DNA from 3 places in the Streptomonospora halophila genome. Region 3 is predicted to be linked to each of the others. Evidence: riboswitches for the same ligand, from Rfam matches in the RefSeq annotation. Region 3 holds a riboswitch; each other region holds the start of a gene.

Region 1 (4,173 bases), on a different contig from region 3:
CTTCCACCGCGACCTGCGGATAGTGCTCGCGCCGGCCCGCCAGGGACTCCGACTGCAGGCGGCGGGCCTCCTCCCTGGCCGCCGCCTCCTCGGCGGAGTCGAAGGCGTAGCGAGCCGGGACCTCCAGCGAACCGAGGCGTCCACTGGAGAACCGCGCGTGGGCGGTCACGGCGCGCAGCGCGGCGCCGCGCCCGGCGGCGGTGGCGAAGGCCCACGCCGCCGCCGAGTGCGCTGCGGGCGAACCGTCCAGGCCCACGACGATGCGCCCCGCGGCCGGTTTGGGCTCGCGGTCGGGCACCACGACGACGGGGCAGCGGGCCGTGGCCGCCATCTCCATCCCGGTCGAGCCCAGCAGCGCCGCACCCAGCCGGCTCCGCCCGCGGGACCCGATGACGGCGAGCTCGGCCTCGGCCGCCTCCAGCAGCAGGATCGGTGCGGCGTCGCCGACGTCGAACTCCGCCTCCACCCGCAGGCCCGGCACGCGTTCGACGGCCCGGTCGCGGGCGTGATCGACGAGGCGGAGGGCGAACTCCTCGATCGAGTAGTCCGGTATACCCGCGGGCACCGTGTGGTAGAGCGGCCAGTCGAAGGCGTAGACGATGCGCAGCCGCCGGTCGCGCCGAAGCGCCTCGTCCGCGGCCCAGTCCAGGGCGCGCAGGCTGCCCTCCGTCTCGTCGACCGCTGCCAGAACCGGCGCGCCAGATCTGTTCTCCATCGCTGTCTCCCGCCGTCGCCCGGGGCTTTTATGACCGACGGTAGGCAGGCGGCGCGGCCGCGGGCAGCGGCGAAGGGCGGTGGCGCGCGGGCCCTGCGCCCGCGGAGGAGGGGACCTTCGGCCCGGCGGAGGCGGGGCTCAGTCGGCGTCGCGGCGGTGGGGTTTCTGCGACTTGAGCTGGGCGGCGTAGGCGGCGGCCTGGGTGCGGCGCTGCATCTCCAGCTTCGCCAGCACGCTGGAGACGTAGTTCTTGACGGTCTTCTCGGCCAGGAAGATGCGCTCGCCGATCTGGCGGTTGGTCAGCCCTTCGCCGATCAGCTCGAAGATCCGCCGCTCCTGGTCGGACAGCTCGGCCAGGGGGTCGGTGCGCTGGGCGTCCTCGCGGATGCGGCGCATCATGCGGGCCGTGCTGCGCGGGTCGAGCAGGGACTCGCCCGCGGCGACCGTGCGGATGGCGCCCACCAGGTCGGAGCCGTGGATCTGCTTGAGCACGTAGCCGGAGGCTCCGGCCATGACGGCGTCGTAGAGCGCGTCGTCGTCGGCGTAGGAGGTGAGCATGAGGCAGGCCAGGTCGGGCAGGTCCGAGCGCACCTGGCGGCAGACCTCGACACCGCTGCCGTCGGGCAGGCGGACGTCGAGCAGGGCCACGTCGGGCCGGACCGCGGGAATGCGCGCGGTCGCTTCGGCGGCGCCGGCGGCCTCGCCCACCACCTCGATGTCGGGCTCGTCGCCGAGCAGGGCGCCGACTCCGCGGCGCACCACGTCGTGGTCGTCGACGAGGAACACGCGGATGGGGGCGTGGGCCTCGGCCATGGCAGGTCACCTCACTCTGCTGCGGCGGCGCTGCGCTTCGGCCGCGCACCTCCGCCGTCTCCCGGACTGGCGTACCCGCTCGCGACGCCGCTCCCACCCGCCGGGCGCGCCTGCGAGAGGCGGGACGCGCCGCCGCACGCCCGCGAACAGCGAAACCGCACGTGCGTGCGCATGCGCGGACGACGGCGGTCGCAGAAGAGGGGACGGAGGTCCCGGCCCGACCGGGACCTGCGCCCGAACGCACGGCGTCCGCCCCGCCCCTCCGACAAGAAAGCGCGACCGCCGACCGCGCCGGTGCAGGAACCGCGGCCGCCCCCTTGGGGGACGTGGCCGCGCCCGCGGCTCCGCGAACCGTCCGGCACCCCCCGGGCGGCCGACCGCTCCCCGGGCCCGAGGGCCGAGAGCGCGGCGTGCTAGCGTCGGCGGCGCCGTGGTGAACGGGAATCCGGTGTGAAACCGGTGCGGCCCTCGCCACTGTGATCGGGAGTGCTGTGTCGTTCGTCCGAACGGGCCACTGGGGCGCGATCCCTGGGAAGGCCGGACACAGCGCGCGTTCACCCGTCAGCCAGGAGACCGGCCACGGCACCGCACGACCCGATTCCACGAGGACCTGGAAAAGGCGGTCTCATGGCCCCCGTATCTTCATGTTCACCCCGTGCCGCGTGCGCGATGGCCGGCGTCGTCCTGCTCGCCGGCTGCGGCGCCCCCGCCCCCGAGCAGTCGGTCGGCGAGGACGCCGTCACCCGTACCAACTGCGGGATCGACGTCGCCGTGGAGGCGCCGCCCGAGCGTGTCTACGCCGCATACCAGCCCGGCATCGAGGTCGCCCACGCCCTCGGGCTCAGCGACCGGCTGGTGGGAACCGCGTTCCTGGACGCCGAGGTGCTGCCCGAGTACGCCGACGAGCAGGCCGCGGCCGACTACGTGCCGACGCTCCCGAGCAGGGAGGGACTGCTGGAGACCGACCCCGACTTCGTCATCTCCGGATTCAACGGGTTCTTCGCCGAGAACAGCCCGGACCGCTCGGTCGGCACCCGCGCGAGCCTGCGCGAGCTCGGGGTGCAGAGCTGGATCCTCAGCCCGCTGTGCCCCAGCGAGGACGGGCTGACCGACCGGGCGATCGACCCGGAGTCGGTCCGGGTGGACAGCGTCTACCGGGACCTGCGCGACCTCGGCGCGCTGTTCGGCGCCGAGGACGAGGCCGAACGGGTGATCGCCGACATGCGGGAGCGGATCGCCGCCGTGGAGGCGAAGGTGGAGGGGGCCGAGCGCCCGTCCGTGGCGATCGTCTCCCCCGGCGAGGACGGCGGCTACCGGGTGGCGAGCGGAGTGGACTTCGGCACCCGGATCATCGAGCACGCGGGCGGCGTCAACGCCTTCGCCGACCTGACCGGGAAGCGCAACGTCGACGTCGGTGTGGAGGAGCTCGTCGAACGCGATCCCGACGTCATCCTCACCGACGCCTGCTGCGACGCCGAGATGACTACGCAGGACGCCCGGGACGAGGTCCGGGCGATCAAGTCGGACCCGGCGCTGGAAGGGGTGGCGGCCGTCGCCGAGGGCGAGGTCCACCCGTTCCTGTTCGCCGACCGGGCGGCCGGGGTACGGGCGGCGCACAGCATCGAGCTGGTGGCCTCCCGCATCCATCCGGACCTGGTCGAGCAGTAACCCGTGACCAGTGCGACCGCGCCGCCCGGGACCGGATGCGCCACAGCGCCCCGGGCGCCGGACGAGCCGCGCCGGGGCCTGCTGTCCGGCCGCGCCGGCCGGGCGGCGGGCCTGGCGTCGGCCGGTCTCGTGCTGGCGGCCGCGTGTGCTCTCTCGCTGGTCACGGGCAACTACGCCCTGTCCTTCACCGACGCGGTCTCGGCCCTGGTCGCGCCCGCCGGCAGCGAGGCCGACCGGATCGTGTGGCAGGTGCGCGTGCCCCGCACCGCGACCGGGGTGCTCGCCGGGGTCGGCCTGGGCATCGCGGGTGCCGTGATGCAGGGGCTGACCCGCAACCCGCTGGCGGGGCCGGGCATTCTCGGCGTCAACGCCGGTGCGGCGTTCGCCGTCGTGGTCGCCATGTCCGTTTTCCAGGTGGGCGCCCTCACCGGCTACCTGTGGTTCTCCTTCGCCGGGGCCGCGCTGGCCGCGGTCTTCGTCTACGCACTCGGTTCGCTCGGCGCCGGCGGCGCGGCGCCGGTGAAGCTCGCGCTGGCCGGTGCGGCGCTCAGCGCCATGGTGGGATCCGCGACCACGGCCATCACCCTTCTCGACCCCTCCGCACTCGACGGCTTCCGGTTCTGGACCGTGGGTTCGCTCACGCGCGCCGACACCGGGCAGCTGCTCGTCGCCGCCCCGGCCGTCCTGGTGGGCCTCTGCCTGGCGGCGGCGGTTCGCCGCGAGCTCAACACGGTCGCCCTCGGTGAGGACATGGCCCGCGGCCTCGGCACGCGGCTCGCGTCGACCCGTGCGCTCGGGGCCGCCGCGGTCGTGCTCCTGGCCGGAGCCGCCACGGCGATCGCCGGGCCGATCACGTTCGTCGGCCTCGTCGTGCCCCATATCGCGCGGGCGCTGACCGGACCGGACTACCGGTGGATCATGCCCTGGTGCCTGCTGCTGGCGCCGGCCGTGCTGGTGCTCGCCGACGTACTCGGCCG
Region 2 (4,173 bases), on a different contig from region 3:
ATCGTCGGGAACGACCGCCCTCATCCTTCGCGTTCCCCAGGGAGCCCCGCTCAAGCGGGCCGGTAGAGGACACGTCGGCGCGGTTCGGCGGTCCCTGCGCGGGTACCCGGGTATCCGGCGGGGTCCGTCCCAGTGCCACGGCGCCCCAGCCTACGCGCGCACGCGGGGTGCCCCGCACTGGGGACACCCCGCGTGGTGTCGCCGCTCATCCGCGGTCGGCCAACCCTCCGCTTCGGCGAAAGCCCGGGTCACGGCCTCGCGTCAGTTCGACGGGCTCGCCGAGGCCGACGGTTCGGGCTTGGTCGGGTGGCCGTCGATGTACTTCTTTCCGGGGTCGGTCTCGCCGAGCAGTTGCGACACCGTGACCATGGTGTAACCCTTCTTGTCCAACCGCTTGAGGATCTCGGGTACGGCGTCGATCGTCGAGCCGTGGATGTCGTGCATCAGCACGATCGACCCGGGCCGGGCGCGCTCGACGGCGCGGTCGCTGACCAGATCCGCATCGTGGTCGCGCCAGTCGTTGGTGTCGATGCTCCACAGGATCTGCGCCTGGCCGAGCTCCGCGGTGACGTCGGCGACCCCCTCGTCGGTGGCGCCGTAGGGCGGGCGCATCAGGTCCATGCTGTAGCCGGTCTGGCGCCGGACGAGCCCGTTGACCGTCGCCAGCTCGTCGTCGATCTCGCCCTTGCCCAGCGACGTGAGGTCCGGGTGGTGCACCGTGTGGTTGGCCAGCTCGTGTCCCTCGGCGTACTCGCGGCGGACCGTGTCGGGGAACTCGCGCACGGGCACGCCGGTGACGAAGAACGTCGCCTTTGCGTCGTACTTCGCCAGTGCGTCAAGCAGCTCCGGCGTGCGCCCTCCCGGACCGTCGTCGAAGGTCAGAGCGATGCACTTGGAGTCGGGATCGTCGCAGTCGACCTCGTCGGGGTCCGTGGCGAACGTCCCCGGGACGCTGCCCTCGGGCGGGCTGTCCTTGGGGGCGCTCGCGGCGTTCTCGATCTCGAACCCGGGCGTGACCACCACGGCCGCCTCGCGGGCCCGCTCGCCGAACGAGGACAGCAGCGGCGCCGCCTTCTTGCGGGGCACGACGGCGCGGACCCGGCCCTTCTTCGCCGGGGCGATCTGACCCTCGTCGAACTCCACCACGAGGCCGCCGTCGGGGTTGAACCCCACGGAGTCGTACATCTCTGCGATGGGGTGCAGCTTCGAAACGTCGACCCCGTCGCGGTCTTTCAGCCGCTTCTTGACCAGCCCGTCGAGCTCCTCCAGGCTGCCCTGGCCGTCCAGCAGCTCGGTGGAGTAGGCGGTGCGGCCGGACTCGGTGTTGTACCAGTAGGTGGAGTAGCCGGTGCGCTCGCCGTCGCCGTCCTTCTCGTGCTGGGTGAGGCGGACCGCCAGGACGTTGCCGCCCGCGGCGCTCACCTGCCAGTCGACGGTGTAGGACTTCGCGCCCCGCTCGGCGCTCGCGAAGTCCCGCGCCTCCTGCGCGGTGATCTCGCCGAGCCGCTCGGTGAACGGGCCGGCCTTGGGCACGCGCGGGTAGGACACGTGCGTCTCCACACCGCCGTCGAGGGTCTTGGTGGAGGTCTGCTCCTCCAGGCCGGGGATGTGCTCCGTGTCGACGGCGGTCAGCTCGTCCGGTGCGCCCGTGGCGGGCGTGGCCCGAGGCGAGGCCGACGCCGAGGCGTCCGACGCCGCCGGGTCCGCATCGCCGCCCGTGCAGGCGGTCAGCGCCAGAAGCAGCGCCAGAGCCGCCGCGCCGGGTGCCGTACGCACGGTTGCTGATCGGGGACGGGGCGTGACGGTGCCTGGCCGTGACCCCGGATGCGAGCCGACTGGCTGGTGCTTCAACTGGTGCGCGTCCTTCACGGTTCTGGAGTCGGGTGCCGGTGAATGTGTCGCCCTGGGAATCCGCGCGGGTTCCGCGAATGACATATCGATTCGGACACGGTCCATCGGTCGAGGGTAATCTCCGCAGGGGCGAATTAGGCGACAGAAGACGTCATGTTGCAGCCAACAACCGCACAAGGTTGGCAAAGCCCGCCGCAGCGGATCGGTCTCGCGTTCCGTCGGAGCGGTTCGGGGCGGCGGCGGCCACCAGGCCTCGTCCGGTGGCTGTGCGGGCCCGGGAACGCTGTGTGGGGAGGCGTCCACGGGCGGCCGTGACTGCCTGGACTATAGTTGCAGCCGCGGTCGGTACACGCACGTTGCGCCGTGCGTGTCGCAAGAGGGAACCCGGTGCGAATCCGGGACTGCCCCGCAGCGGTAAGTGGGAACGAAAGCCGTCATCGGCACTGGGCGTACGCGCCTGGGAAGCGGCGGCCGGTAGGAGGAGCGGCCCGAACGGGGGCCGTGCCGCGCCCACGAGTCCGAATACCTGCCACCGCCCGCGGGCGAACGCGCCCGCGGTGGTCCGTGCGCCTCGAGGGAGGGCCAGGGCGGTGACGCGTGTGCGCTCGCACACCCTCTCCCGCGGCCGCGGATCGTCCGGCTGATCGACGAGGGAGAGAACAAGCCATGCGAGAAGGCCACACGTCCGCGGGCGGTGCCGCATGATGCCCACGACCGTCCACGGATACCCGCGCATCGGCGGCGACCGGGAGCTCAAGCGCGCCTGCGAGTCCTACTGGGACGGCCGCTCCAGCGCCGCCGACCTGGACGCTGTCGCCGCACGCCTGCGCCGAGGAGTCTGGGAGTCGCTGCGCGACGCCGGGATCGGCGCGATCCCCTCCAACACGTTCTCCTACTACGACCACGTCCTCGACGCCGCGGTCCTGTTCGGGCTGGTGCCCGAGCGCTTCCGGGCGGCGTTCGAGGCCGCCGAGGACCGCGAGTCCGAGCTCGCCGCCTACTTCGCCATGGCGCGCGGGACCGGCGACCTCCCGCCCATGGAGATGACCAAGTGGTTCGACACGAACTACCACTACCTGGTCCCCGAGCTGTCGCCCGCGACGCGGCCGCGCCTGGCGGGCGGCAAGCCGCTGTCGGAGTACACCCAGGCCAAGGGGCTGGGCGTGCCGACCCGGCCGGTGCTCGTGGGGCCGCTGACGCTGCTCATGCTGGCCAAGCCCGCCGCGGACGCCCCTGAGGGCTGGCGGCCCCTGGACCTGCTCGACGACCTGCTGGGGTGCTACTCCGAGCTGCTCGCCCGGTTGTCGGCCGTGGGCGCCGAGTCGGTGCAGATCGACGAGCCGATCCTGGCGAGCGACGAGGGCCGCGCCGAGCTTGCGTGCCTGGAGTACGCCTACGGCCGCCTGGGCGACCAGGCCGGGCGGCCCGACCTGCTGGTCTCCACCTACTTCGGCGCGATCGGCGCGCAGGCGCTGGAGGTGCTCAAGGGCACCGGTGTCGAGCGGATCGGCCTGGACTTCGTCAGCGGCCCCGAAGGGGTCGGCGAGCTGGCGCGGGTCTCCGGCCTGGGTGACAAGACACTGGTCGCGGGTGTCGTCGACGGGCGCAACGTCTGGCGCGCCGACCTGCCCGCCAAGCTGTCCACACTGGGCTCGGTCCTGGGGCTCGCCGGCCGGGTGGAGGTGAGCACCTCGTGCTCCCTGCTGCACGTGCCGATCGACCTGGACGCCGAGCCCGGCATGGACCCGGCGGTGCGCGAGCGGCTCGCGTTCGCCAAGCAGAAGGTCGACGAGGTGGTGCTGCTCGGCCGCGCGCTCTCCGAGGGGGACGAGGCCGTCACGGCGGAGCTGAAGGCCGCCCGCGGCGCCCCGCCCGCGTCCTTCACCAACTCCCGCGTGCGCGCCCGGTTGCAGGCGCTGGGCGGCGAGACCAGCCGGGTGGGGGACGAGCAGCGCACGGTCGCCGGCAAGGAGCCCGTGCTGGCGACGACCACCATCGGCTCCTTCCCGCAGACGCCCGAGGTCCGCAAGGCCCGCGCCGACCACCGGGCTGGGCGCATCGGCGGAGCGGAGTACGAGCGCCTGATGCGTGCGGAGATCGACCGCGTCATCAAGCTCCAGGAGGACATCGGCCTGGACGTGCTCGTGCACGGCGAGCCCGAGCGCAACGACATGGTGCAGTACTTCGCCGAGCAGCTCGACGGCTATGCCACCACCGCCAACGGCTGGGTCCAGTCCTACGGGTCGCGGTGCGTGCGCCCGCCGGTCCTCTACGGCGACGTGTCGCGCCCCGAGCCGATGACCGTCGACTGGATCACCTACG
Region 3 (4,173 bases):
CGCGGCCGCGTGGCCCTCCTGCAGCAGGCGCGCGACCTTGCACACCTCGGCGTTGGCGTCGGGGTCGGTCGAGCCTCGGCCCACGAGCAGCACGGCGGTGGTCCGGGCTCCGGCGCCCTCGTCTCCCGCATCCTCGCCTTCGCCGGACGGCGCGGTGTCGAGGACCTCCTCCAGGCGCTCGGCGAGCAGCCGCAGCACCGTGGGGTGGGGGCCCAGCGGGCGCCCGTAGGCGTAGTCGAACCCGGAGTGGCGCTCCTTCTCGCGGGCGAGCGCGCCGGGGATGTCGCCCTTGGCGTGGCCGGCGGCCACCAGCATCATCGGCAGGGCGACCACCCGCTGGTGGCCCTTGCCGTAGAGGTCGCCGACGGCCTCGGTGAGCGGGGGCGGCGAGAGTTCGATGAAGCCCCCGGCGACCTCGCGGTCGGTGAAGCGGCGGCCCAGGCGCTCGACGAACGCCTCGAAGTCCGCCACGCCCTTGTCGTCGCGGGTTCCGTGTCCGACCAGCAGCAAAGGGGGTTGCATCCGATTCCTAACCGGTGAGTGGGGTGTTTCGGACACGCCTTCAGGCAGCGCTGTCCGACTTGTCGGGTTGGGGGGAGCCGCGTTGCGACGGCGGTGTGCTCGGATGCGCAGGGGCCCGGACCCGCGGGGTCCGCCGCTGCGCGGCGCGGTCGGCCCGGCGCCGTGCGGCGCCGCTGCCGCCGCCTGTTCGCGGTGGCCGGCTCCTCCTCTCTGACTCCTCGTTCAGCGGGCCGTTCCGGCGCGCGCCTCGCGGCGCGCCGCCGACGGTGCCCGGCTCACTCGGGTACGGGTACGGGACCGTACAGCAGAGCGTTCAGCGCCGCAGCGGCGACCGCCGATCCGCCCTTCTCCGAGACGTTGCTCACCTGTGGCAGTCCGCTCGCGCGCAGTTCGGCCTTGGACTCCGCGGCGCCCACGAAACCCACGGGCAGGCCGATGACCAGCGCGGGCTCGACCTGGCGGGCGACGATCTCGGTCAGCGCGGTGGGGGCGCAGCCCACCACCCAGACCGCACCGGGGCCGACGTCGGAGTAGGCGGTGCGCACGGCCGCCGCCGAGCGGGTGATCCCGGCCGTGCGCGCCAGGCGCTCGGCGCGCGGGTCGGAGATGCGGCACACGCAGTCGCGGGCGGTGATGCCCGCGGCGACCATCGCGACGTCGGTCACCACCGGTGCGCCCTCGTCCAGCAGCCGGGCGGCCTTCTCGACCGCGGCGTCGTCGATCACCAGGTCGGCGGCGTAGTCCAGGTCGGCGCTGGAGTGGATGACCCGCTCGGCCACGGCGCGGCTGAGCGGCGGCATGGGCCCCAGGTCGACCCGGGAGCGCAGGATGGCGAAGGACTCGGTCTCGATCGGGTGCACCCGCCGCTCCACGGTCGTCTCCTCCCCCTTGCTCCTGCTCTACCGGCGCGGTCACTCATCCAGGACGGCGATCGCGTCGGCCGGGCAGATCTCCACGCACTCCAGGCAGCCCGTGCACCGGTCGCCCAGTACGGCCAGGTGCCCGCCCTGCGGTCGGAGCGCGTGCTCCGGACAGGTCAGCAGGCAGGCTCCGCAGGCCGTGCACGACGATGTCACAGCCACCGGAGCGGTGGGCTCGGCGGGGTCGGCCAAGGCGCTCCTTCCGTGCGGCGCCGGCGCTGAGACCAGTGCCACCGCGGCGTCCCGGTGGCCCCTCAGGCGCGGCGCAGGCCCAGCGTACACGGGGTTTCGGGCAGGACCGCGGCAGCGCCCACGGGATGTCCTCCTATTGCGGATCCGCCGCTCGGGCCGTACGTTCGATGGGCCGTGGTGTTCGGGAAGTCCGGTTTGAAACCGGCGCGGCCCTCGCCACTGTGAGCGGGAAGTCCGATGCCCCGACCGCCGTTCGCGGCACGTCGGCGCAGGCCACTGGGAGCACCAGCGACGCTGCTTCTGGGAAGGCCCGGCGGAGGGCGGCGACCCGTCAGCCAGGAGACCGGCCACGGCGCGACGACCGTCCACGAGGTGCTGGAAGTTGGGTCCCCCGAGATGCATATCGCTGAAGGCTATTTGCCCTGGCAGCACGCCGCTGCCTGGACCGCCGCCGCGGCCCCGTTCGCCGCGCACGGTGTCCGGTCGCTCACGCAGGCCGTCCGTGCCGACCCCGATGCCAAGCTGCTCGTCGGCGCCGCCGGTGCGTTCTGCTTCGTGCTGTCGGCGCTGAAGATCCCGTCGGTCAGCGGAAGCTGCTCCCACCCCACCGGTGCCGGCCTGGGCGCGGTGCTGTTCCGCCCGCCCGTCATGGCCGCGCTGGGCACGATAACCCTGCTGTTCCAGGCGCTGCTGCTGGCGCACGGCGGGCTGACCACCCTCGGAGCCAACGTCTTCTCCATGGCGGTGGTGGGGCCGTGGGCGGCCTACGGCGCCTACCGACTCGTCCGCGCGGTCACCGCCTCCGCCGGCGAGCAGACCTCGCTGGGCGCGGCCGTGTTCTGCGCCGCCGCGCTGGGCAGCCTGGCCACCTACACCATGACCAGCGTCCAGCTGGCCCTGGCCTTCCCCGACCCCGCATCCGGGTTCCTCGGCTCGTTCGCGACGTTCGCCGGCATCTTCTCGGTGACCCAGGTCCCGCTGGCCGTGATCGAGGGCCTGGTCACCGTGGTGCTCGTGCGGCTGCTGTGCCGAGTCAGCCCCGACCAGCTGCGCCGGCTGGGAGTACTGACGCGGCCCGCCGCCCCGGCGCCCTCCGCCGACGCGACCGAAGCGACCGAGAAGAAGGCGGGCTGAGAGATGCCGAGGACCGCGACCACCTGGCTGCTGATCGCCGCCGCCGCGCTGATCGCCGTGCTGCCCCTGCTCATCGGGGCCGGCAGCCACGTGGAGGAGCCCTTCGCCGGAGCGGACGCGCAGGCCAAAAGCGCGGTGACCGACATCGACCGCGGCTACGAGCCGTGGTTCACCTCGATCTACGAGCCTCCCTCCTCCGAGATCGAGTCGGGCATCTTCGCCCTGCAGGCCGCGATCGGCGCCGGGATCATCGGCTACTACTTCGGCGCCGTCCGCACGCGCAGCAGGCTCGCGGGAGGCCGGGCGGTGCCGCCGGACGCCCCGCGCACCGAGACCGCCGAGCGGTCCGCGGACGCGGCTGCCGACACCGCCGAGGCGGACTCCGGCTCCGCGGAGCGGTAGCCGCGCGTGCTGGCGATCGACGCCGCCGCCTACACCAGTCCGTGGCGGCGGGTGCATCCCGCCGCCAAGGGCCTGCTGTTCGGCGGCCTGCTGGTGTGCGCGCTGGCGCTGCCCACGTGGCCCGCCGCGCCGCTGGTGGCCGCGGTCGCCCTGGCCGCGGCCTTCGGGCCGGCGCGGGTGTCGCCGCGCGCCTTCGCCCGCGCGGCCTGGGGGCCGCTGCTGTTCATCCTGACCGGGTCACTGGCGCTGCTGGTGACGGTCGGCGGAGCGCAGGGCGCCGTCGCGCTCGACCCCGAGGGCCCGGCCCGGGCCGCCGAGATCACCGGGCGCGCCGCCGCCGCGGTGTGCTGCCAACTGCTGTTCGCCTTCACGACCCCGCTGGCCGACCTGCTGCCGCGGCTGACGCGCATCGGGCTGCCCTCAGCGCTGGTGGAGGTGGTGGCGCTGATCTACCGCATGCTGTTCGTGACGCTGGACAGCGCCCGGCGCGTGCAGACCGCCCAGGCGGGCCGACTCGGCTACGTCGACCGGCGCGCGTGGGTGCGCTCGGTCGGGTCGCTGGGCGCCGCGCTGTTCGTACGCACCTTCCACCGCGCGCAGCGCATGCAGCGCGGCCTGGAGTGCCGCGGCTACACCGGAGAGCTGACGGTGCTGGTCGACGAACTGCCCCTGCGGCCCGCCGCGCTGATCGCCGCCGCGCTGCCGCCGCTGCTGGTCGCCGCGGCGACCACCGCCTACGTCTTCATTGGAGCAGGCCCGTGACCACCGCTTCCGGCGGCGACGCCACCGCCGCCCCGCCCGCCGCTCTCGCCGGTCTGGGGCTCTCCTTCGGCTACCCCGACTCCGCTCCGGTGTTCGCCGGACTCGACGTGCACATCGCCCCCGGCGAGGTCGTGGGCGTGCTCGGGCCCAACGGGGGCGGCAAGACGACGCTCCTGCGGCTGCTCTCGGGCAGCCTCACGCCCGACGAAGGCGAGATCCGCCTGGGCGGCCAGCCCGTGCG

Evidence for each region. A riboswitch is a leader RNA that binds a small molecule or an ion and turns the genes downstream of it on or off. The one in region 3 is predicted to bind cobalamin.
Region 1: linked by a shared signal. The riboswitch ahead of ABEA15_RS17055 (ABC transporter substrate-binding protein) and the one ahead of ABEA15_RS19035 (energy-coupling factor ABC transporter permease) in region 3 are both predicted to bind cobalamin.
Region 2: linked by a shared signal. The riboswitch ahead of metE (5-methyltetrahydropteroyltriglutamate--homocysteine S-methyltransferase) and the one ahead of ABEA15_RS19035 (energy-coupling factor ABC transporter permease) in region 3 are both predicted to bind cobalamin.

What each region holds. Positions count from the first base shown of each region.
Region 1 is NZ_BAABIK010000019.1:124,990-129,162, reverse strand. Features, by position in the region: gene ABEA15_RS17065 (universal stress protein) at 1-715, opposite strand, end outside; gene ABEA15_RS17060 (response regulator) at 854-1,528, opposite strand; cobalamin riboswitch at 1,943-2,124, shown strand; gene ABEA15_RS17055 (ABC transporter substrate-binding protein) at 2,198-3,196, shown strand; gene ABEA15_RS17050 (FecCD family ABC transporter permease) at 3,200-4,173, shown strand, end outside.
Region 2 is NZ_BAABIK010000020.1:17,547-21,719, forward strand. Features, by position in the region: gene ABEA15_RS17185 (polysaccharide deacetylase family protein) at 262-1,776, opposite strand; cobalamin riboswitch at 2,177-2,399, shown strand; gene metE (5-methyltetrahydropteroyltriglutamate--homocysteine S-methyltransferase) at 2,556-4,173, shown strand, end outside.
Region 3 is NZ_BAABIK010000024.1:38,119-42,291, forward strand. Features, by position in the region: gene ABEA15_RS19020 (sirohydrochlorin chelatase) at 1-522, opposite strand, end outside; gene ABEA15_RS19025 (precorrin-8X methylmutase) at 798-1,394, opposite strand; gene ABEA15_RS19030 (4Fe-4S binding protein) at 1,434-1,634, opposite strand; cobalamin riboswitch at 1,793-2,000, shown strand; gene ABEA15_RS19035 (energy-coupling factor ABC transporter permease) at 2,031-2,768, shown strand; gene ABEA15_RS19040 (energy-coupling factor ABC transporter substrate-binding protein) at 2,772-3,170, shown strand; gene cbiQ (cobalt ECF transporter T component CbiQ) at 3,177-3,932, shown strand; gene ABEA15_RS19050 (energy-coupling factor ABC transporter ATP-binding protein) at 3,929-4,173, shown strand, end outside.